Regions from separate parts of the Brachybacterium sp. GPGPB12 genome, predicted to be linked through region 1. Evidence: riboswitches for the same ligand, from Rfam matches in the RefSeq annotation. Region 1 holds a riboswitch; each other region holds the start of a gene.
What was found. A riboswitch is a leader RNA that binds a small molecule or an ion and turns the genes downstream of it on or off. The one in region 1 is predicted to bind thiamine pyrophosphate.
Positions count from the first base shown of each region.

Region 2: linked by a shared signal. The riboswitch ahead of WKH84_RS21500 (ECF transporter S component) and the one ahead of WKH84_RS07710 (YkoF family thiamine/hydroxymethylpyrimidine-binding protein) in region 1 are both predicted to bind thiamine pyrophosphate.
Region 3: linked by a shared signal. The riboswitch ahead of WKH84_RS10895 (bifunctional hydroxymethylpyrimidine kinase/phosphomethylpyrimidine kinase) and the one ahead of WKH84_RS07710 (YkoF family thiamine/hydroxymethylpyrimidine-binding protein) in region 1 are both predicted to bind thiamine pyrophosphate.
Region 4: linked by a shared signal. The riboswitch ahead of WKH84_RS15040 (SDR family NAD(P)-dependent oxidoreductase) and the one ahead of WKH84_RS07710 (YkoF family thiamine/hydroxymethylpyrimidine-binding protein) in region 1 are both predicted to bind thiamine pyrophosphate.

Region 1 covers NZ_CP149573.1:1,359,939-1,365,480, reverse strand. The annotation lists gene WKH84_RS07740 (hypothetical protein) at 1-142, shown strand, start outside; gene WKH84_RS07735 (methyltransferase) at 46-393, shown strand; partial or broken gene purQ (phosphoribosylformylglycinamidine synthase subunit PurQ) at 501-1,204, opposite strand; gene purS (phosphoribosylformylglycinamidine synthase subunit PurS) at 1,204-1,473, opposite strand; gene WKH84_RS07720 (MBL fold metallo-hydrolase) at 1,691-2,443, shown strand; gene WKH84_RS07715 (protein-L-isoaspartate carboxylmethyltransferase) at 2,451-3,059, shown strand; TPP riboswitch at 3,109-3,217, shown strand; gene WKH84_RS07710 (YkoF family thiamine/hydroxymethylpyrimidine-binding protein) at 3,255-4,022, shown strand; partial or broken gene WKH84_RS07705 (ECF transporter S component) at 4,019-4,336, shown strand; gene WKH84_RS07700 (ECF transporter S component) at 4,401-4,721, shown strand; gene WKH84_RS07695 (ATP-binding cassette domain-containing protein) at 5,261-5,542, shown strand, end outside.
Region 2 covers NZ_CP149573.1:3,696,330-3,701,871, reverse strand. The annotation lists gene WKH84_RS21530 (ADP-ribosylglycohydrolase family protein) at 1-26, opposite strand, end outside; gene WKH84_RS21525 (hypothetical protein) at 407-883, shown strand; partial or broken gene WKH84_RS21520 (hypothetical protein) at 915-1,067, shown strand; partial or broken gene WKH84_RS21515 (M13 family metallopeptidase N-terminal domain-containing protein) at 1,202-1,603, shown strand; gene WKH84_RS21510 (M13-type metalloendopeptidase) at 1,588-2,937, shown strand; gene WKH84_RS21505 (hypothetical protein) at 3,116-3,502, shown strand; TPP riboswitch at 3,534-3,639, shown strand; partial or broken gene WKH84_RS21500 (ECF transporter S component) at 3,687-4,007, shown strand; gene WKH84_RS21495 (hypothetical protein) at 4,427-5,122, shown strand; gene WKH84_RS21490 (ATP-binding cassette domain-containing protein) at 5,065-5,542, shown strand, end outside.
Region 3 covers NZ_CP149573.1:1,862,918-1,868,459, reverse strand. The annotation lists gene WKH84_RS10910 (MFS transporter) at 1-1,293, opposite strand, end outside; gene WKH84_RS10905 (hypothetical protein) at 1,224-1,613, opposite strand; gene WKH84_RS10900 (hypothetical protein) at 1,684-2,055, opposite strand; partial or broken gene WKH84_RS10895 (bifunctional hydroxymethylpyrimidine kinase/phosphomethylpyrimidine kinase) at 2,156-3,373, opposite strand; TPP riboswitch at 3,364-3,456, opposite strand; gene WKH84_RS10890 (hypothetical protein) at 3,569-4,759, shown strand; gene WKH84_RS10885 (HNH endonuclease signature motif containing protein) at 4,902-5,542, shown strand, end outside.
Region 4 covers NZ_CP149573.1:2,584,066-2,589,607, forward strand. The annotation lists gene xylA (xylose isomerase) at 1-848, shown strand, start outside; partial or broken gene xylB (xylulokinase) at 1,156-2,547, shown strand; TPP riboswitch at 2,870-2,963, shown strand; gene WKH84_RS15040 (SDR family NAD(P)-dependent oxidoreductase) at 3,147-3,698, shown strand; partial or broken gene WKH84_RS15045 (SDR family oxidoreductase) at 3,740-3,951, shown strand; gene WKH84_RS15050 (LLM class flavin-dependent oxidoreductase) at 3,951-5,315, shown strand; gene WKH84_RS15055 (hypothetical protein) at 5,413-5,542, opposite strand, start outside.

The sequences.
Region 1 (5,542 bases):
CGGCAACGGTCTGCTCACCGCGTATCTCGCCGCCGCGCGCTGGGGATGCGGGTGCTCGGCAGCGACGACGACGCCGATGCGGTCGCCTCGACCCGCGCGACCCTCGCCGCCACCGGACTGGACCGCGAAGGGGTGGAGGTGACCTGGGACGTCTCGCTCTCCCGGTGCGAGGAGGCGAGCGCCGACCTGGTGCCGCTGAACCCGCCCTTCCACGACGGCACCGTGGTCGACGCGACGCTCGTCCAGGGCCTCCTCGACGCCGCGGCCCGCGTGCCGCGCCCCGGCGGGCGCTGTGGTTCGTGCACAACTCCCACCTGCGCTACCGGCCCGAGCTCGAGGCCCGCTTCGGTGCCGTCCGCCAGCGCGCCCGCGACCGCCGCTTCACGGTGCTGAGCGCGGTCAGGGCCTGACAGCGCAGGCCGCTCCCGGGGAGGAGGTCGCCGTGACCGGGCCTCGGGGACGGCGAGGCGATGTCGCCGCTCAGGCCACCAGGCGCGCGCGACCGAGCTGAACATGGTCAGTCCGTCGGTGCCGGTGCGGGTGCCCGCGCCGGGCTCGTCGGGCCCGAAGCCGGGCTCGACCGCGTGCTCCGGGTGCGGCATGAGACCCACGACGTTCCCCGCGGCGTTGGTGACGCCCGCGATGTCGTGGCGCGAGCCGTTGGGGTTCTGCTCGAAGCCGGCCGGGCCGTGGGTGGCACCGGCGGCGTAGCGGAAGACCACACGGCCCTCGTCCTCGAGCTGGGCCAGGGTGCGCTCGTCGGCCACGTACTGGCCGTCCTGGTTCTTCAGCGGCACCCGGATGACCTGGCCGGCCTCGTAGCCGGAGGTCCAGGCGGTGCGGTTGTTCTCCACGGCCAGCGGCTGGTCGCGGCAGATGAACGCGCGATGCGCGTTCTTGATCATCGCGCCGGGCGCAGATGCGTCTCGCAGAGGATCTGGAAGCCGTTGCAGATGCCGAGGACGGGCATGCCGCCGTTCGCGGCGTCGACCACCTTGTCCATCACGGGGGCGAAGCGGCTGATCGCCCCCGCGCGCAGGTAGTCGCCGTAGGAGAAGCCGCCGGGCGCGCACGACCGCGTCGACCTCGTGCAGCGAGTCATCGCCGTGCCACAGCGCGACCGGCTCGGCGCCGCCGAGCCGCACGGCGCGCGCGCGTCGCGGTCGTCGAGCGTGCCGGGGAAGGTCACCACACCGATGCGCATCAGGCCGCGCCCTTCGCGGAGGGGTCCTCCACGTCGATCGAGACGACGTCCTCGATCACCGGGTTCGACAGCAGGGTCTCGGCGGCCTCGCGCAGGGAGGCGAGCACCTCGTCGGTGACCTCGCCCTCGACCTCGAGCTCGAACCGCTTGCCCTGGCGCACCGAGGCGATGCCCTCGAAGCCCAGACGGGGCGCCGCGGCGGCGACCGCCTTGCCCTGCGGGTCGAGGATCTCCGGCTTCGGCATGACGTGGACCACGACACGTGGCATGGGGGCACTCCTGAGGGGACGTGTGGCGCGCGCGGCGGCGTGCCGGGGGCTGGTGCTCGGGCACGGCCCGAGAATCCCATCGTACCGAGGAACGCGGCCGTGCCGACGGGGCGCCCACGGCGGTGCCTCCCGACCGGACGACCCCCTCCGCCCTGGCACGTCCCGGCCGAGGGGGACTAGGTTCGAGGCACGCGACCTCGATTCCCGGGAGGACCCGATGAAGATCCGCCACCTCGTCCATTCCTGCCTGCTCGTGGAGACCGCCGGGCGACGCCTGCTCGTGGATCCGGGCGGCTTCAGCGCCGACGCGGTGCGGGGCCTGGGCGCCGAGGAGCTCGCGGGCCTCGACGCCGTGGTGATCACCCATCAGCACCCCGACCACGTCGACCCCGCGCCGCTGGGCGAGGTGCTCGCCGCCGCGTCCGACGCCGAGGTGATCGCCGAGCCGGAGACCGCCCGGATGCTCACCGCCGCCGATGCCTCCGACGACGGCGCCGGCGAGGGGAGCGGCGGACCCCTCGTCGCGCAGGAGCGGGTGATCCCGCTCGCGGCCGGGGAGGCGCACCGCTTCACACCCGTCGGCGACCACCCGTCGCTCCGGCTCGAGGCCGTCGGCGGACGCCACGCGATCATCCACCCCGACATCCCACGGATCGGGAACTGCGGGATCGTCCTGTCCGCCGGGGACGGGCCGCGGCTCGGCATCACCGGGGACTCCCTCGAGCCGGTCCCCGAGTTCCACGGCATCGACGTCCTCGCCTTCGCCGTCACGGCGCCCTGGTCGAAGATGTCCGAGACCATCGAGTTCCTCCGCGCCGTCGGCCCGCGACTCGCCCTGCCCGTCCACGACGCGGTCGCGAGCGACCTCGGACGACCGATCTACCTGCGCCAGGCCACGAACCTCGCCCCCGAGGGCACCGAGGTGAGGGACTGGCCGGAGGACGGCGTCGTCGAGGTCGCCCGGAGCTGACGGCGACATGTCGCACCGGGCCGGCGGCGAGCGCCGCCTCGAGGAGGCGCTCGCGGCGACCGACCGGCGACGGTTCCTCCCCGAGGAGCCGCGGGGGCTCGCCGGCGAGGACCGGCCCCTGCCGATCGGTCACGACCAGACGAACTCCCAGCCCACGACGGTGCGGAACATGCTCGCCCTGCTCGACGTGCGACCGGGGCAGCGAGTGCTCGACCTCGGCGCGGGATCGGGGTGGACGACGGCGCCGCTGGCCCGGCTGTGCGGACCGGAGGGGAGGGTGATCGGCGTCGAGCGGCGCGCCGAGCTGATCGGTCCGGCCCGGGCCGCGCTCGCCGGGACAGCGGACGCGGGGACGGCGGATGCCGAGATCCGTCTCGCGCACCCCGGCGTGCTCGGCGCGCCGCAGGACGCGCCGTACGACCGGATCCTCGTCTCCGCGCAGGCCGACGCCGTGCCGGAGAGCCTCGTCGCGCGCCTCGCGGACGGCGGCGTGATGGTGATCCCCGTGCGCGAGCGGATGCCGCGCCTGGAGCGTCACGGCGAGGGGGTCACCGTGAGCGAGCACGGCGCCTATCTCTTCGTCCCCCTCGTCGAGGATCCGCAGACGACCCGCTGACAGCAGCGCTGGACACGAGGGGCGTGCGCCGGGCGGGACCGGTAGGGTGTGGGGCGTGCACGGGAGTCCGGTAGGCCGGGCTGAGAGGGAGTACTCGAACTCCGACCGTAGAACCTGATCCGGATCATGCCGGCGCAGGGAGCTCCGCCGAGCGATCGTCGCCGCGCGCCCGTGCCCGTACGAAAGGCATGGACTGTGACCTCATCGCCCGCCCGCACCTCCTCCGCGACCGAGGACGCCGCCTGGACGCCCGGCGTGTCCGCCGAGTCTGCCGCGACCGTCGACGACCCGACCGCGACCCCGCTCGGCTTCGGCGTCGGCGCCCGCGTCACCGCCGCCGTGATGAGCGAGGACTACGCCAGGATCCTCACCGATGCGCTCTCCCGGCTGGACCTCACCGGCCTCGTGCACGAGACCGGGGACGTCTCGACCTATCTCGGCGGCCACGAGACCCACCTCCAGCGCGCCCTGATCGACCTGGCCGAGGCCCTCGCCCGCACCGGTCACCACGCGACCCTCTCCGTGCTCCTCTCGCGCGGTCGCCCCGGCGAGGTGGCCTGCGAGTCGCCCGGCGGCGCGGGCCCCCGCGCGACCGAGGTGCCGCGCCCGCGCCGCACCGGTCGCTTCGCGAGCGCCGAGTGGGCCCTGTACCCGCTGGCCGACGAGGTCGCCGTCGACGGCACCGCCCCCGATCACATGCGCGACATCTACGCCGCGATCGAGCATGCGAAGGACCTCGGCACCTTCCGCGGCTCCGAGCACTTCGTCACCCGGCTCGAGGGCGACGCCGGCGACGTGATCGCGACCGCGCTCGCCGGCTGGTCGCTCGTCGGCCGCGGCGTCCAGCACGTCACCAGCCACCTCACCCTCTCGCTGAACAGCCCCTCGCACGAGGTGCGGGAGCTCGCGGCGGGCGCCGACGCACCGGGCGGCGACGACGAGGGCCGGGAGGATGCGCGATGACCGAGGAGCACGGCACCGCCGCGCCCGCGCACGAGTCCGCCGCTCCCGACGCGGCGCCCGCCGACGTCGGCGCGACCGCCTCTGCCGGCACGTCCCGTCGCCGCACCCCGCTGAGCCTGCGCGAGCTCGTGCTCGTGGTGGTGCTCGGCGTCGTGTTCGGGTTCCTGTACTGGGTGTTCGTGCAGGCCTGGAACGGCCTGGCGATCGCGATGGGCCCGGCCGGGGACCTCGCCCAGCACCTCGTGTTCGGCTCCTGGTCGCTGGTGGCGCCGGTCGCGATCGCGATCCTGCGCCGCCCGGGCGTGGGGATCCTCGCCGAGATGCTCGCCGCGATCATCGAGGTGGTCTTCCTCGGCGACCCCGTCGGCCCCCTGCTCGCTGCTCTCCGCGGCGGCGCAGGGGATCGGCTCCGAGTCGCCCTTCGCCCTGACCCGCTATCGCCGCTTCGGCTGGGGCGTGTTCGCCGCCTCCGGCGCGCTCGGCGCGGGTCTGGTGTTCTTCTGGACCGCGTACCGGATGGGCTGGTACGGCCAGGACCTGCTCGCGCTCCGGCTCGGCGTGCAGGTGCTGTCCGGGATCGTGCTCGGCGGACTGCTGGCGAAGGTGATCGTCCGCGCGCTCGAGCGCACCGGCGTGCTCGCCGACTTCGCGATCGGCGCCGCGGACGCGGCACCGATCCCCGAGCGCCGTGTCCGCTGAGGCGCACGCCGCGGGAGCGGCCCCGGTGCAGGAGCAGAGCCCGGTCCGGTCCCCGGTCACCGCCGGGGATCCCCGGGTTCTGGTGGCCGAGGGGCTCGAGGCGGTGTCGCCCTCGAGGGCCGGTGTCGGCCCCTGGAGCGGGGAGATCCGTGCGGGCGAGCAGGTGCTCGCTGCTGGGACCGTCCGGCTCGGGCAAGTCGACCCTGCTGCGGGTGCTCGCCGGGGCGATCCCGTCCCATCAGCGCGGTCGGGTCACCGGAACGGTGCGTCTGTTCGACGGCACGGCCGGGGACCCGGCCGACGGCACGGCCGGAGGCACGGCCGTCGGTGCGGCCGATGGCGTCGCCGAGGGTGCGGGCGTGATCGACCCGGTGGCGGGCGGGGTCCTCGCGACCGCACCCGTGCTCGGCCATCTCGGCCAGGACCCGGTCGACGGGGTCTGCCTCCCGCTGATCGCCGACGACGTCGCGCTCCCGCTCGAGAGCGCCTGCACGCCTCCGGAGCGGATCGGGCCGCGGGTCCACGAGGTTCTCAGCGCGATGGGCGTGGGCGAGCTCGCGCACCGCTCCGCCGCGACGCTCTCCGGCGGGCGGCTGCAGCGGGCCTCGCTCGCCGCCGCGATCGCCGCGCGGCCCCGTCTGCTCCTGCTCGACGAGCCCACCGCCATGCTCGACGCCGAGGGCGTGGCCGCGGTGCGGGGCGCCGTCGACGCCGCGACGGATCAGACCGGTCGCGCGGCTGCTGCTGGTCGAGCACCGTCTCGACGAATGGGCGGGGGAGCGGGGCCTGGACGGGCTCCCCGCGCGGACCGTGGCGCTGGA
Region 2 (5,542 bases), 1.6 Mb from region 1:
CCGTCCTCACGAGCCCATGGTTCCACAGGTCAGACCCGGGCCGGGCCCCGTTACCCTGGTGGGGACCGAGAAGGAGCCCCATGACCGACACCCCCGCGGAGCCCCGCCCGCACTGCGACGACCCCCACGATCCCCATGACCACACCGGCCATGACCATCCCCCCACCGGGGCGGATCTCGTCCGGGACCTCGTCAAGGGCCTGTCGATCCAGGCCCTGCTGATCCCCGCCCTCGCGATCGTGATGCTGGTGGCGATCCTGCCCTTCGCCCCCACCACGCCGGTGCCGCTGCTGCTGGGCATCGGGCTGGGCGCCCTGCGGCTCGTCTCCCTCGTCGCGACGAGCCTCTTCGTCGCCCGCACCCGCCGCCAGCTCGCCGTGAACCCGGGGCTGGTCGCGGTGCGCGCGTGCTCGAGGAGGTCGCGCGCATCGCCACGGTGCTGCTCGCTCTCGTGCTGTGGCCGGCCGACATCCGCTCCGAGCTCGGGGTGTGGGTGGGCGCCGGCCGCGCGCTGGTGTGGATCGTGCTGGCGACCGCGCAGACCGTCGCGACCCGGCGCCGCATCGCCACGCCCGGCGACTGGTCCGAGGAGGCGATCTCGACCCTGCTCTCCCAGCGCGTCGGCGCCCGCGAGACCGTCGTGATGCGCCTGCTGGACGTGCTCGGCACCGTGATGTTCCAGCTCGGCGCGACCGTGCTCGTGATCCTCTCGCCCGTGCTCGCCGTCGGCACCGCCGTGCTCTCGATCGGCACCGGGCTGTCGACCCTCGTCCTCCAGCGCAGGCCTCCGGCGGAGCGCTCCCGCACCCCCTGGGCGTACATGCCCGTCGCCCTCGGAGCGCTGACCCTCGCCCTGGCCGTGCTCGGACTGCTGAGCCTCTGACCGACCGACCCCACCACCCCCGCAGGAGCAGATGATGACCGCAGCCCTCCCCTCCGGACTCGACCTCGAGCAGGTCGACGCCGCCGCCCGCCCCCAGGACGACCTCTTCGGCCACGTCAACGGCCTCTGGCTCGCCGAGCACGTGATGCCCGCCGACCGGTCCAGCGACGGCGCCTTCCACGCGCCGCGCGACCTGTCCGAGGAGCGGGTGCGGGAGATCGTCGAGGAGGCGGCCGACGACGTCGCGCGCGCGCGGACGAGGCGGGGAGCCTGCCGGTCCCGACCACCGACCACGCCCGGATCGGCACGCTGTACCGCATGTTCATGGACACCGAGGCGATCGAGGCCGCCGGCCTGTCCGGCCTCGTCGGCCTGCTCGACGAGATCGGGGCGATCCGGGACCTCGAGGGCCTCGTGCGCCGGATGGCGGCGCCCGACTCGGGGGCCTCGGCGGTGCTCGCCTATGTGTGGACCGACGACCACGACTCCTCCCAGTACCAGGTCAAGATCCATCAGGGAGGCCTCGGCCTGCCCGACGAGTCCTACTACCGCGAGGAGCACCACGCCGAGACCCGCGAGGCCTATGCCGCGCACCTGGCGAACCTCGCCCGTCTCGCCGAGCGCCCCGGCCGTGCCGGGCTCGCCGTCGGCGGCCCCGAGGAGCTCGCCCGCGCCGTGCTCGACTTCGAGACCCGCCTCGCCGCCTGCCACGTCGACGTGGTCCGCCTGCGCGACCGGGAGAAGTCCGACAACCCCATGGACGCCGCGCGCGCAGCGAGCTCGCCCCCGCCTTCCCCTGGGACGCGTACATCGAGGGCACCGGCGCGCCGGCCGCGGCCTTCGACGTGGTCTCCGTCGGCCAGCCCGAGTTCGTCTCCGCCGCCGCCGAGCCGCTGGCCGGGGAGGACCTCGCCGTGCTCCGCACCTGGCTCGCCCTGCACACCGTCTCCTCCTACGCCCCCTATCTCCCCGCCGCGCTGGTCGAGGAGGACTTCGACTTCTCCGGCCGCGTCCTCTCCGGCGCGGAGGAGCTGAAGGAGCGGTGGAAGCGGGGCGTGGCCCTGGTCGAGGGCGCGGTCGGCTTCGCCGTCGGCCGCGAGTACGTCGCCCGCCACTTCCCCGCCGCCCACAAGGAACGGATGACCGCGCTGGTCGACGCGCTGATGGACGCCTACCGCGACTCGATCAGCTCGTTGGACTGGATGACCCCGGCCACCCGCGAGAAGGCGCTCGCGAAGCTCGAGAGGTTCACCCCGAAGATCGGGTACCCCTCGACGTGGCGCGACTACGACGGCCTCGAGCTCGTCCCCGGCGACCTCGTCGCGACCGTCCGCGCCTCCCGCCGCTTCGAGGCGGACTTCGAGTTCTCGAAGGTCGGCGGGCCGATGGACGAGACCGAGTGGCACATGACCCCGCAGACGGTCAACGCCTACTACAACCCCGGCCGGAACGAGATCGTCTTCCCCGCCGCGATCCTCCAGCCCCCGTTCTTCGACGCGGAAGCCGACGACGCCGTGAACTTCGGCGGGATCGGCGCGGTGATCGGCCACGAGGTCGGCCACGGCTTCGACGACCAGGGCTCGAAGTACGACGGGGAGGGCAACCTCGTCTCCTGGTGGACGGCCGAGGACCGCGAGGCCTTCGACGCCCGCGCCGCCCGTCTCATCGCGCAGTACTCGGAGCTGTCCCCGCGCGAGCTCGACGACTCCCACCGCGTCAACGGCGCCCTCACCATCGGCGAGAACATCGGCGACCTCGGCGGGCTCTCCATCGCGGTGAAGGCCTATCTCGCCAGCCGCTCCGAGGAGGAGGCCGCGGCCGAGCTCGACGGACTCACCGGCCTGCGGCGCGTGTTCTGGTCCTGGGCGACCGTGTGGCGGGGCCGGAACCGGCCCCAGGAGGCGATCCGCCGCCTGGCCGTGGACCCGCATGCGCCGATGGAGTTCCGCTGCAACACGGTCGCCGGGCACCTCGACGAGTTCCACGAGGCCTTCGACGTGCGCGAGGGCGACGGCATGTACCGCGCCCCCGAGGAGCGGGTGAGCATCTGGTGAGGCCCGATCCGCCCTTCCACGTCGGGCGGACGGTGCCCTCCTCCGTGGGCTGGACCCGCGTCGTCGTCACGGTGGTGGCGGGCCTGATCGTGTCGGGCCTGCTCGCTGCGGCGCGGCTCGGCGCCGGGCGCGATCGCGGTGCTCGCCGCCTTCGCGGCCGCTGGCGCTGTGGACGTGGATGGGCCAGGCCACCCGCTTCGTGGTCGACGGGAACGGGGTCACCGTCAGCCTCGGCGGCTTCCTGCCCCGCCGGGTCTGGCCGATCGAGGACTTCCGCACCGTGCAGCTGCGCGAGATCCCCACCGGCACCGTGGGCGTCGCCCTCGGCGGCTACGGCTGGCGGCGCGGGAGGGCGATGACCCCGAAGCCCGAGGAGCTCACCCCCGTCGGCCGGCGGAAGATCTTCACCGTCGCCGAGCAGCAGCGGCCCTACCGGATGCTGGTCACCCGGCCGGGGACGAGCGTGGAGATCATCGGGACGAAGGACACCTGCTACATCCTCTCCCCCGTCGACCCCCAGGCGGCCGCCGATGCGATCGACCAGGCCATCCGTGCCCGCCGCTGAGCGTGCTCCTGGGCTAGACTGTCTGCTCGTCATCCACTGACAGGGGAGCACCGTCCGGTGCTGAGAGTGCGCCGACGGCGCAGACCCTCGAACCTGATCCGGCTCGCACCGGCGTAGGGAGTCGGGATTTCCGTGGAGCACCGCCGGTGCTCCGCGCCCCTTCCAGGACCTGGGAGGAGACGTGATGACTCGTTATCGCACCGTCGATCTGCTGGTGACCGTGCTGATCGGGGCGGCCTTCGGGGTCGCCTTCCTCGGCTACGGCCAGCTCTACACCCTGATCGGCCCGCTGACCGCGGCGTTCAAGCCTGCCGAGGGGCCGCTGGCGGGGATCTGGTTCCTGCCGGCCGTGCTCGCCGCGGCGCTGGTGCGCAAGCCCGGCGCCGCCCTGCTCGCGGAGATGGTCGCCGCCGTGCTCTCGATGCCGCTGGGCGACCAGTGGGGTTGGAGCACCGCCGTGTCCGGTCTCATGCAGGGCGGCGGGGTCGAGCTCGCCTTCCTGCTCACCCGCTACCGCCGCTTCACCCTGCCCGTGGCGGTGCTCGGCGGGGTGCTCGCCGGACTGCTCGAATGGGGCTGGGAGAAGATCGTCTACTACCAGGAGATGAGCTGGCTGTTCTCCGGCACGATGCTCGCCTTCTTCCTGCTCTCGGGGCGCGCTGCTGTGCGGGGTGCTGGGCTGGGCGGCGAGCCGGGCGCTGATCGCGACCGGCGCGGTGGACTCCCTGGCCTCGGGCCGGGAGGCGGCCCGCGCGGTGGAGGCCTGAGCACCGGGACCGTCCCGGCGGCGTCCGTGCACGTCGACGGGCTGCGCTGGCGGCCGCTGACCCGGCGCGAGCCGACGATCGAGGGGCTCGACCTCGAGATCCCGCCCGGGCAGCGAGTGCTGCTGGCCGGGGCGAGCGGCGCGGGAAGTCGACCGTCTTGCGGGCGCTGGCCGGGTCGCTGGACCCCGAGGACGGGGACGGCGAGGGGCTCGTCCCCGCGCCCAGCCGGCCCGGGGAGCGGGGCCTGCTGCTGCAGAACCCGGTGCACGCCCTCGTCGGCGCGACCGTCGCCCGCGACGCCGCCTTCGGACCGGAGAACGCGGGACTGCCCCGGCCGGAGCTCACCGAGCGCGCGACCCGGGCGCTCGAGGCGGCGCGAGTCGACCTCGACCCCGAGCGGGCGCCGCTGGACGCCTCGGGCGGCCAGCAGCAGCGGATCGCGCTCGCCGGTGCGCTGGCCCTGCGCCCCGACCTGCTTGCTCCTGGACGAGCCGACCTCCATGCTCGATGCCCCGACAGCCGAGGAGGTGCGCCGGGCGATCCTCGCGGTCACGGGCGGCCGCACCCTCGTCGTCGCCGAGCACCGGATCGGGCCCTGGGCGCCGCATGTGGACCGGCTGATCGTGCTCGGCCCTCGCGCCCGGGTGCTTGCCGACGGAGCACCGGGCGAGCCGCTCTCCCGGCGGCGGGAGGTGCTGGTCGCAGCGGGGGTGCTCGAGGACGGGACGGCCGACGAGGAGGCACCGGGACCGGCCGAACCCGGCGAGACCGTCGCCGCGGCCGCACGGCGTCACCGTGCCCGCCCGGGGGCTCACCGCGCCGCAGGACCTCGAGCCGCGCGCTGGGCGGCTGACCGTGCTGACCGGCCCGTCCGGTGCGGGCAAGACCTCCCTGCTGCGCGTCCTCCTCGGCGCGACGGAGCCGGGCGCGGGCACCGTGTCCCGCCCCGAGCCCTCCCGGATCGCCCTCGTCCCGCAGGACCCCGAGCACTCCTTCGTCGCGACGACCGTGCGGGAGGAGGTCCTCGCCTCCCCCTGGGCCACGGACGAGCACCTCGCGGACGAGCTCCTTCAGCGGGCGGGCCTCGCCCCGCTCGCCGGCGCCCACCCCCACCGTCTCTCCGGCGGCGAACAGCGCCGTCTCGCGATCGTCGCAGCCCTCGCCCAGCGCCCCGGCCTGCTCGTGCTCGACGAGCCGACCGTGGGCCTGGACGCCCGGCGGCGCCGCGAGGTGCTGGAGCCGCTGCGCGAGGCGAGGGCCCGCGGCACGGCGG
Region 3 (5,542 bases), 500 kb from region 1:
CCGCCGCGCGAGCGGGGTGCGGACCGGGGCGATCCCGATCGCCGTCGGGTCCAGCACCCACGGCCGGCCGTCCTCCCGCGCGACCGCGACGGTGGCGGGGATGCCGTCCATCGCGTCGGTCGAGAGCGTGCCGAGGTTGATCAGCGGCGCGTCCGCGACGGTCGTGACGACGGGCGCCTCGACGGCGGTCTCGGTCATCATCGGCCGCGCCCCGGCGGCGAGCGACCCGTCGGCCACCAGCTGCATCGACACGGTCGCGGTGAGGCAGTGGACCAGGGGTGCCGCCTCCCGCACCGCCGCCAGGACGGGCAGGGCGCGGGCGAGATCGGGGTCGTCGGCGGGGCTCATCGCGTGCTCCGCTCGGCGACCGTGTCGAGGTCCGCGTCGATCTCGCGCGGGGAGAGCCGCGGGCCGAGCGCCGCCCCGACCACCACGAGCGACCCGCCGAGCGCGACCATCCCCATCACGGTGGCGTGCCGGCCGAGCGCCGGCTCGAGCGCCGGCACGTAGAACGGGTACAGCGCCGGCGGCACGAGGGAGAGGCTGTAGGCGGAGCCGTAGCCGGTCGAGCGGATCGCGGTGGGGAACCGCTCGGAGAGATAGGCGGCGATCGGACCGTAGGCGGAGACCGTCGCGACCTGCAGCGGCGCGGCGAGCGGCCGCCGCGACGGCGAGGGTCGGCGCGGTGACCGCCGCCCACCACAGCACCGGTCCGACGAGCCCTGCGACCGCGCCCCACACCACGAGCAGGAGGCGCCTCCCGACGAGGCTCGAGAGGTGCCCCGCGAGCACCATCACGAGGGCCTGCGCGATCGAGGCCGCGCCCATCACCAGCGGCACCGCCTCCGGGGCGATCGGCGAGTCGGTGGACAGCCGGGCCGTCAGCAGCAGCACGGTCGAGTCGGTGAGCGACCACAGCCCCGTCATCAGCACGAACGCCGCCCAGAACGCGGACGCCCACCGTCCGGTGAGCAGGCTGCGGAGGCCCGGTCGCGGGGCCGACGGGGCGGCCGACGCCGGTGCTCGCCGGGCCTGCGGCGCATCGACCACGTGCCGCCGGTAGTAGAGCATCATCCCGATCGACAGCGCCGCGCCCGCGACGAACAGCGCCCGCCACCCCCAGACCGCGTACTGCTCCGGTCCCAGCATCGCCAGCGGCGCCGCGACGGCGAAGGCGATCGTGGCCTGCGCCCACGGCGCCATCGAGAGGATCAGCCCGCTCATCAGTCCGCGCCGCCGCGGCATCGACCACTCCATCGCCAGCGGGATCGCGGCGGAGTACTCGCCGGCCACGAAGATCCCGCCGAGGAAGCGCGCGCCAGGATCAGCGCGACCGTGCCCGGGCCGAGCACCTGGTGGGTGGGGACGAGGGCGATCGCGAGCGCGCACGCCGCGGTGCCCGCGATCGCAAGACGGGTGGTGCGGGTGCGCCCCATGCGGTCCGCGATCCGCCCGAACACCACCCCGCCGACAGGCCGGCCCAGCGACATCGCGACGATGATCAGAGCCGCCGCCGACGCGGTCGCCGACGGGCCCGCGATCACGAGCATCGCCGGGGCCAGCGCCGTGACCGGCAGGAACACATGGATGTTGTCGATGAAGTTTCCGACCACGCCGGCGCGCGCGCGGCCCGGCCCTCGGGCGGCAGGGCGCGGGTGCCGGTCGCGGGGATCGAGGCGGCGGTCATCGGGTCGCCCCCGCGAGGGCCGGAGCCGGGGAGACGGCGGCGGAGTCCACACGTCGTGCCTGCTCGAAGAACTCCAGCTCGTGACGGCAGGCGAGGAGGAAGGCGCGCGCCGCCTCGGCCCGCACGGCGGGATCGGCGGCCTCGAGCTCGCGCTCGACGACGCCGAGCGCCCCGCGCACCCCCTCCACGAAGGTGGGGTCGCGGTAGGTCAGGAGCCACCCCGCGTAGGGGTGCTCGTCCGGGACCTCGGGCAGGCTCGCCCCGACCTGCGCGTACAGCCAGAAGCAGGGCGGCGCCGCGGTCGCTCCGACGGCCGTCGGGTCGCCGAGCGCCCGGGCGAGCAGGAAGTCGGTGTACGCGCTGGTCACCGGGCTGACGGCCACCTCTGCCGCGTCGGGGCGGGTCGCGAGCCAGGCGCGGTGCGAGCTCGAGCTCGGTGTCCACACAGTGCCGGGAGGAGTCCGACCAGAACTCCCGCGCGGCAGGGGCTTCCGAGATCTCGGCCAGGGTCGCGAGGGCGCGGGAGTAGCGCTGCAGGTAGTGCGCGTCCTGCGCGAGATAGAAGGAGAACTGCCCCTCGGGCAGGCTCCCGTCCACCAGCGCCGCCACGAAGCCGGAGCCCTCGATCGCGCCGGCGAGCGGCGCCCCGGCCGCCCACAGCGCCTCGGTCCACGGGCCGACGGGCGGGACGGAGGCGGCGGGGCCGTCGGCCGTGACCAGGGCGGCGAGCTGCGCCGGTTCCTCCCACCGGTCCGGCACCGCGCCCGTCGCCACCCACGGTGCGGCCGATCCCGCCGCGAGGCGCCGTGCCCGGTGCGCATGGTCGACGGGACCGTTCCCGCTCCCGACCTGCAGTGCCGCGCCGTGCGCGATCGCCTCGTGCGACCAGTCGGTGACCCAGGCGAGCGCCGTGGCCGGGTCCTCGCCGGCGCCGAGCCGGGTCGCGAGCGCCGCCGCGAGGGAGCGACCGGTGCCGTGCGTGCTCGTCGTGTCCACCCGCGTGGAGTGCACCCGGTGGCGGGTCCCGTCGGCCGCGATCCAGGTGTTGGTGACCGCACGGCTGTCGAGGTGGCCGGTCTTCACCACGACCGCGACGCCGGTCGCCTCCGACCAGCGGGCGGCCTGGGCGAGGGCCTCGTCCTCGTCGTGCGCGCGGGGCTCGCCGGTGAGGACGGCGAGCTCGTCGATGTTCGGGGTGACCACGGTGGCGAGGGAGCAGAAGCGGATCATCGCCTGCTCCGCCTCGGGCTCCAGCGACCTGTCGCGGCTGGTCGCGACCATCACCGGGTCGACCACGAGCACCCGCGGCGGATGGGCGGAGAGCCAGGTCCGGACGGCCTCGATGATCTCGGCGGTGCCGAGCATGCCGGTCTTGACCGCCTCGAGCTCGACGTCGTCGGAGACCGCGCGGAGCCGCGCGGCGAGGAACTGCGCGGGAGGGACGTGGATGTCGCTCACGCCGTGGGTGTTCTGCGCGACGACCGCGGTCACCGCCGCCATGCCGAAGCCGCCCGCGGCGGTGATCGACTTGAGGTCCGCCGCGGTGCCGGCGCCTCCCGTCGGGTCCGTGCCCGCGATCGAGAGCACGCGCGGGGCCGATGGCGCTGGCCGGCCGGACGCGAGTCGACCCGGCGCGGCGACGCGGGGGAGGGCAGCGGGAAAGAGGGTGCAAGGATCCGAGCTCATGCGGACATCCCTTCGCTAGTACGAACTAGATCAGGTTCCACGGGTGTGATCTCAGCGCCTCGGGCGCACCCCGTGTCCAGTGGCCGAGTGTAGGCCACGCGGCGGGGGAGGGGCCGGGATGTCCGGAGCCGATGCCTCTCTACCGCAGAGGTCCGACAGACGACGCGAACCCCTCGAGAACCGGTGGATGACGCTGTGGAAAAGGGGGTTCTGTGGAGGGAGGGTGTGGATGGAGGGGCGTATAGCGGTCGAGATGCGCCACTCGATCAGAAAGTTATCCACATATTCCTCCCGGACCTTTCTTCTGTCCGTGTCGGTCACTATTGTGAAGTGGTCGGATCGAAAGGGGCGGTGCACCGATGCGTCGCCGACGCGGAGGGGGAGGAGGGACCGATGAGCATCACGCGACCGGAGCATCCGTCGGGCGATGAGGTCGCCGACGACGCACGCGACGCGGTGCGTTCCGAGCGGTCGGATGCCGCCGCACCCGATACCTCCGCACTGGAGGTCGCCCTGCCCTCGGTTCCCGCCTCGTCGCCGGCGGTGACGGCATCGCCGTCGGCCCCTGCCACCACCTCCCCGGACCCCGTCGACGATGCCCTGATCGCGTCGCTTCCTGCACGTTTCCGCCGGGTTGGCGCACGCCAGGCTCGTACTCGTGCCGCGCTGCCCGATCTCGGCGGTCGCGCCGACGACCCCGCCCTGAGCGAGGCCGCGCAGCGCGTGTGGGATGCGGAGCGCGCCACTGCCCTCGCGCTCGCTGCGCAGTACCGCGCCCTCGCCGCCCTGCACGAGTTCGAGGGCGAGTACGAGGATGCCTGCGAGCTCGACGAGGTCGAGACGCTCCGCGCCGCACTCGGCCTCAGGGTCACTCGCAGTGCCGCGAGCTGGCGACTGCGCGACGCGTACCAGGCCGTGAACCATTTCCCGCGCACCCTCGAGAACCTCGAATCCGGAAGCATGCCGTCGGCCTGGTTCCAGAAGATGCTGAAGACCTCGCAGAAGCTCTCCGAATCCTCCAGGAGGGATCTCGATGCCGTGATCTCGACATGGTCCACGGATATCAGCCCGGAACGATTCTTCACGCTCCTGCGCGCCCTCATCGAGCATCTCGCCGAGCGCGAGAGCCGTCCCGATCTCGTCGCCGCGCTCGAACGCACCGTCGAGTCGCTTCCCGGCGCGGAGGCCGGCACCGGGACCCTGAGGATCACGGGCCCGATCCCCGAGATCCTCGCCCGGTGGAAGTCGATCGACGAGTCCGCCCGCGCCGTCCAGGCGGCGCGGCGTGCGGCGCTCCGCGGCGGCACACCGATCCCGCACGACCCTGACGGCGTCGTCCTCGAGACCGGCAGGGCCCTTCCGCTCACCCGGCGCGCTACGCCCTGATCGACACCGCCGACCTCGACGTCGACGGGGTCGCCGTCCCCGCCGAGCGGTTCCGCCTCAACGTCACCGTGCCCGTGCTGACCCTGCTCGGCGCCTCCGACCAGCCCGGCATGCTCGACGGCGTCACCCCGCGCCGCCCTCGATGGCGCGTTCCCTCGCCGGCGGCTGCACCGTCTGGCACCGCGTCCTCACCAGCGCGAGCGGCGGCGCCTTCCTCCCGCTCCCGGCCGACCGCGTCACCCCCACCCCCGCGATGCTCGAGCACCTCCGGCTCCGCAACGGGCAGTGCGCCGTCCCCGGATGCACGCGCCCCACCTCCTGGGCCTCCGAGTGCGACCACATCGAGGAGTGCCTGCGCGGCACCCCGGGCGAGGGCGGCGCCACCGAGGTCGAGAACCTGCACCTGCTGTGCTGGCGAGACCACCTCGACAAGACGAACGGCCTGCTGGACCCCACCCGGCTCCACACGCAGGCAGGCAAGCCGGGCCGCACCCGCTGGACGATCGGCCGCCACGGCGACGCCGTCACCGTCCTCGACGACCTCGACCACGCCAGCCTCGAGATGGTCGAGTCGCTCACCGCCGCCTGGACCGGCTTCCTGCGCGGCGCCCACGCCGGCGACCCCGCGACCAGCCCTGTCGGTCCACCGGACCGTCCCGACGGGCATCATCCCCGCCCACGAGCGCCGATCGTGGAGCCGACGCTCCACACCCAGGTCCCACCCGGACCTCCGCCGACGGCGGGCCCGCCGTCCTGCCCCAGCCCCGGCCCGCTCACCGAGCC
Region 4 (5,542 bases), 1.2 Mb from region 1:
GCCTGCGCAAGGTGCTCGCCAACGTGGACCTCGCCGCCGAGCTCGGCGCGAGCACCTTCGTGATGTGGGGCGGGCGCGAGGGCTCCGAGTACGACGGCTCCAAGGACCTCCACGCCGCCCTCGAGCGCTACCGCGAGGGCCTCGACACCGTGGCCGGCTACATCAAGGACAAGGGCTACGAACTGCGCATCGGCCTCGAGCCCAAGCCCAACGAGCCCCGCGGCAACATCTTCCTGCCCACCGTCGGCCACGCGCTCGCCTTCATCGAGCGGCTCGAGCACGGCGACATCGTGGGCATCAACCCTGAGACCGGCCACGAGCAGATGGCGACCCTGAACTACACCCACGGCCTCGCCCAGGCGCTGTGGAGCGACAAGCTCTTCCACATCGACCTCAACGGCCAGCACGGGCCGATGTACGACCAGGACCTCGTGTTCGGCCACGGGGACCTGATCAGCGCCTTCTTCACCGTGGACCTGCTCGAGAACGGCTTCCCCTCGAAGCCCGGCGCTTACGAGGGTGCCCGCCACTTCGACTTCAAGCCCTCCCGCACCGAGCACGAGCAGGGTCAGTACGACTCCGCGGCCGCGAACATGGAGATGTACCTGATGCTCAAGGAGCGCGCGATCGCGTTCCGCCAGGACTCCGAGGTGCAGGAAGCCATGGCCTACTCCGGCATCGAGGAGCTCTCCCAGCCCACCCTCGGCGAGGGCGAGACCCTCAAGGACCTGCTCGCGGACCGCTCCACCTTCGAGGACTTCGACGCCGATGCGGCAGGGGAGCGGAACTACGGCTTCGTGCGCCTGCAGCAGCTGGCCATGCGGCACCTCCTCGGCTTCCGCGCCTGAGGATCCCGGCCCGGGTCCCGGGGCTGGACGGCGGAGGCCTTGCGGCGGGTCCGTGTCTTCCACTGGCGCTCAGCCTGCGGCCATCGGCCAATGGCCGGGTAGTTGCGGGCTGAGCGCCACCGGATGCAAGTGCCGGGCCCGCGCACTCGCCGGCACCGCCCCGGCCCGAGGCCGACTTCCGGGGGCGGCCGGTCGCTCCTCGCCCGTACCCTGGCCTCGTGCGCGGTGCGCGTCCGAGCCCGCAGGCCGCCCGACAGACCGCGCCCCACCTGCCCTTCCGTCCCGATCCGCTCGCAAAGGACCCCTCATGGCCCCGCTCGTCCTCGGCATCGACTCCTCCACCCAGTCCACGAAGGCGCCGCTCGTCGACGCCGAGACCGGGCAGGTGCTCGAGGAGCGCCGCGCCTCCCATCCCGACGGCACGGAGGTCGACCCCCGCGCTTGGCTCGACGCCGTCGACGAGGCCGCCGGCCCCCTGCTCGAGCGGGCCGACGCCCTCGCCGTCGGCGGCCAGCGGACGGCATGGTGTCGCTCGACGAGAAGGGCGAGGTGGTGCGTGATGCGCCGCTGTGGAACGACACCCGCTCCGCCGACGCCGCGACCACGCTGATCGAGGAGATGGGCGGGGCGCAGGCGAGCGTCGAGGAGATCGGCGACCTCATGGTCGCCTCCTTCACCGCGTCCAAGCCGCGCTGGGTGCGCGACGAGGAGCCCGAGAACGCGCAGCGTCTTTGCGCAGGTCTTCGCTCCCGCACGACTTTGTCTCCCTCCACCTCGCCGCGTCCGGCACCGCGCCGTTCACCGATCGCGGCGACGCCTCCGGCACCGGCTACTACTCCACCCGCGAGGAGGCGTGGAAGCCCGAGCTCGTCGAGGCCGCGCTCGGGAAGGGCCTCGAGCTCCCGCGCCTGCCCGAGGCCCCGAACGAGGTGATGGCCCGCACCGCCTCTGGGGTCGCTATCGCGGCCGGCACCGGCGACAACATGGGCGCCGCGCTCGGCCTGTCGCTGGGCCCCGGCGACGTCTCCGTCTCGATCGGCACCTCCGGCGTGTGCGCGATGGTCAGCGATACCAGGCCCGGCGACGCCTCCGGGACCGTCACGGGCTTCGCCGACGCGACCGGCCGGTTCCTGCCCATGACCACCACCATCAACGGCTCCCGCATCCTCGAGGCCGGCCGCGCCCTGCTCGGCGTCAGCCACGAGGAGATGGCCGAGCTGGCGCTCGCCTCCGAACCCGGCGCGCACGGCGCGACGCGCTGCCCTACTTCGACGGGGAGCGCACCCCGAACCGTCCCCACGCCCGTGCGACTCTGACCGGCATGAGCGGCTCCACCACCCGCGAGGACGTGGCCCGCGCCTACGTCGAAGGGTCGCTGTGCTCGCTGGCCGATGGCATCACCTCCCTCGAGGAGCGCACCGGCACGGCCGCCCGCCGCATCACGCTGATCGGCGGCGGCGCCCGCTCCCGCGCCGTCCAGCGGCTCGCTCCCGCGATCTTCGGCCGCGAGGTCACGATCGCGCCCGACGGGGAGTACGTCGCACTCGGCGCCGCCCGTCAGGCCGCCTGGGCGCTCGCCGGCACCGAGGAGCCGCCCGCCTGGGAGATCAGCGGCTCGCGGATCGTCACGGCCGACGCGACGCCGCAGGTGCTCGAGGCATACCGGGAGCTGAAGGAGCGCACCGCAGACTGGAGCTGAGGGCGCGGAGGCGTTCCCGCGGGAACGTCCCCGAGGCGACGTGGCAGGGTGTCAGGCGGCCTCGACGGTGACGAGCCCCTGCACCTGGAAGCTACGTCCGGACGGTCGCGGACGGAAGAGAGCTGGGCCCCCGATCGGGCGGGGGAGTCCGAGTGCCGCGTCTGGACCGTCACCCGTCTGCCGAGGCGGTCCAGATGCAGACTCGGTGCGCAGGAGCGGACGAGGGGCGGCCGCGGGGCGGAGGAGGGCGGCCGCGGCGGGCCCGGCGCTCCGCGGCGCGGCGAGACCGGACCGCGCGGCGGCACGGCCATGGCTACACTCGGTGCTCGACACGGGGTGCCCCATCAGGGGCTGAGAGCACACCCGGAGAACCTGATCGAGTTCATGCTCGCGGAGGGATGTCGTCGATGAGCTGTGCGCTGTCGCGCGCCGGGCCGCCTGCCACCAGGCCGCAGTCCGCCACGCTGTCGTCCCCACCAGGGCCCCCGTGTCGCCTCCCGCGCGCCGCCGCGCCCCGATGCGGCCCTGCTCCGACCGCGACGCGCCCCCACCCACTGTGCGGCGGGCGTGCTCGCATGCCCTGAAAGGACCGCACGACCATGACACCTTCCACCCCCATCACCCCCGCCTCCCGGCCCGCTCCCGCGCTCTCCGAGCAGGTCGTCCTCGTCACCGGGGGCGCCCGAGGTCTCGGCCGGGCCCTCACCGAGGCGTTCCTCCGCGAGGGAGCCAGGGTCGTCATCGACCACCTCACCAGCGAGGCCGCCGCCCGGGAGATCGCCGACGCACACCCCGGCCGGGCGATCGCCGTGCGCGCCGACGTGCGCGAGCGCGACCAGGTCGAGGAGCTGTTCGCGCACGCCGAGGCCGAGTTCGGCGACCCCGTCGACACCGTCGTGAACAACGCCTTGGCCGGCTTCTCCTTCGACGGGGACGCCCGCGCTAAGGCGCACGAGATCGGCTACGAGGCCTTCGCGGGACAGTTCTCCGGCGCTGTGCAGGGCGCGCCGCACACGATCCAGTCCGCCCTGCCCGGCTTCGACCGCGCCGGCTCGGGACGCGTCGTCAACATCGGCACCAACCTCCTCCAGCACCCCGTCGTGCCCTACCACGACTACACCGCGGCGAAGGCGGCGCGGCGCTGGCCCTGACCCGCACCTTCGCCGCCGACCTCGGCCCCCGCGGCATCACCGTGAACATGGTCAGCGGCGGCCTGCTGCGCACCACCGACGCGAGCTCCGCGACCCCGGAGGCGGTGTTCGACGCGATCGCCGCGAGCACCCCGCGCGCTCTGTGACCACGCCCGCCGAGCTCGCCGACGCCGTGCTCCTCCTCGCCTCGCCCTGGGCACGGGCGATCACCGGGCAGAACCTCGTCGTCGACGGCGGGCTGGTGATGGACTGATGGCCGCCCACGCCCATGCCTCCGTGACCGGCGCTGTCCGCCGCCCGGTGCGGCTGAACCTCTTCGCCCACGCCTGCGGCCACCACTCCGCGGCCTGGCGCGCGCCCGGCTCCTCGGTGGCGCGCCTCGCGGACATCACGTACTGGGAGGAGCTCGCCCTGATCGCGGAGCGGGGCCGGCTGGATGCGGTCTTCCTCGCCGACGGCCAGTCGATCGGCACGGCCGGCGTCGAGCGCGGCCCCGCCTGGATGCTCGAGCCGCTCACCGTGCTCACCGCGATGGCCCGTGCCACGGAGCGGATCGGGCTGGTCACGACGGTCTCCAGCACCTTCTGGGATCCGTTCCACGCCGCCCGGTCGCTGGCGAGCCTCGACCACATCTCCCGCGGCCGGGCCGGGGTCAACGTCGTCACCTCGATGACCGACGAGGAGGCCCGCAACCACTCCATGACCGCCCTGCCGGACCACACCCACCGCTACGCCACCGCCGCGGAGTTCATCGAGGTGCTCCAGGGGCTGTGGGCGTCCTGGCCGACGGGCGAGATCCTCGCCGAACCGGACGGCGCCTACGTCGACCCCGCTCTCCTGCGTCCCCCGCACCATCGCGGTGAGAAGTTCGCGGTCGACGGCCCCCTCAACGTGCCGACCCCGCCGCAGGGCCGACCGGTCCTCTTCCAGGCCGGTGCCTCGGAGGCCGGGCGCGCGCTCGCCGCCCGACACGCCGAGGGGATCTACGCCGTGGCCTGGGACCTCGCCTCCGCCCGCACCTATCGCAGCGACATCCGCTCCCGCGCCGCGGCGCTCGGACGCGACCCCGACGCCCTCGCCGTCATGCCGGGGCTGGTCCCCTACGTCGCCTCGACCGAGCAGGAGGCACGACGCCGCAAGGCCGAGCTCGACGCCCTGCTGCCCGTGCAGGACTCGCTGCGCCAGCTCTCCTTCTTCGTCGGCCAGGACACGTCGGACTGGGAGCTCGACGCCCCGGTCCCGCCGCCGCCGCCACTGGAGGAGTTCACCGGGCCGAAGGGCCGCTACGCCACCGTGCTTCGCATCGTCGAGACCGCCCGCCCGACCGTCCGCGAGCTGCTGGGGCTCCTCGCCGCAGGTGGCGGCCACGCGACCGTGATCGGCACTCCGGAGCAGGTGGCCGACGAGATCGAGCGCTGGGTCGATGGGGGAGCGGCCGACGGCTTCAACCTCATGCCTCCCACCCTGCCGGGCGGCATCGAGGAGTTCGTGGGCCAGGTGGTGCCGGTGCTCCAGCGGCGTGGGCGGTTCCGCCGCGAGTACGAGGGGACGACTCTGCGCGACCATCTCGGCCTGCCGCGGCCGCGGCAGGGGATGCCGGCGCCGGCGGGGAGCTGACCGATCCGGGCGGGCGTCCGGCGGAACGGGACCGCTGAGGGAGGGGGTCTGTTCGCGGCGCCTGCCCCTCGCGCGGGAGGGGCGTCCCTGTGAGCGCTCAGAGGGAGCGCTCGGGCTCCCTGGCTCGGACCCGCCCCAGGATCGCGTCGACGAAGAGCTCCGTCACCTCGGGAGCGAGGTGCAGGTTGTAGGTCGGCTCGAACAGCTCCGCCTCGATCAGCACCCGC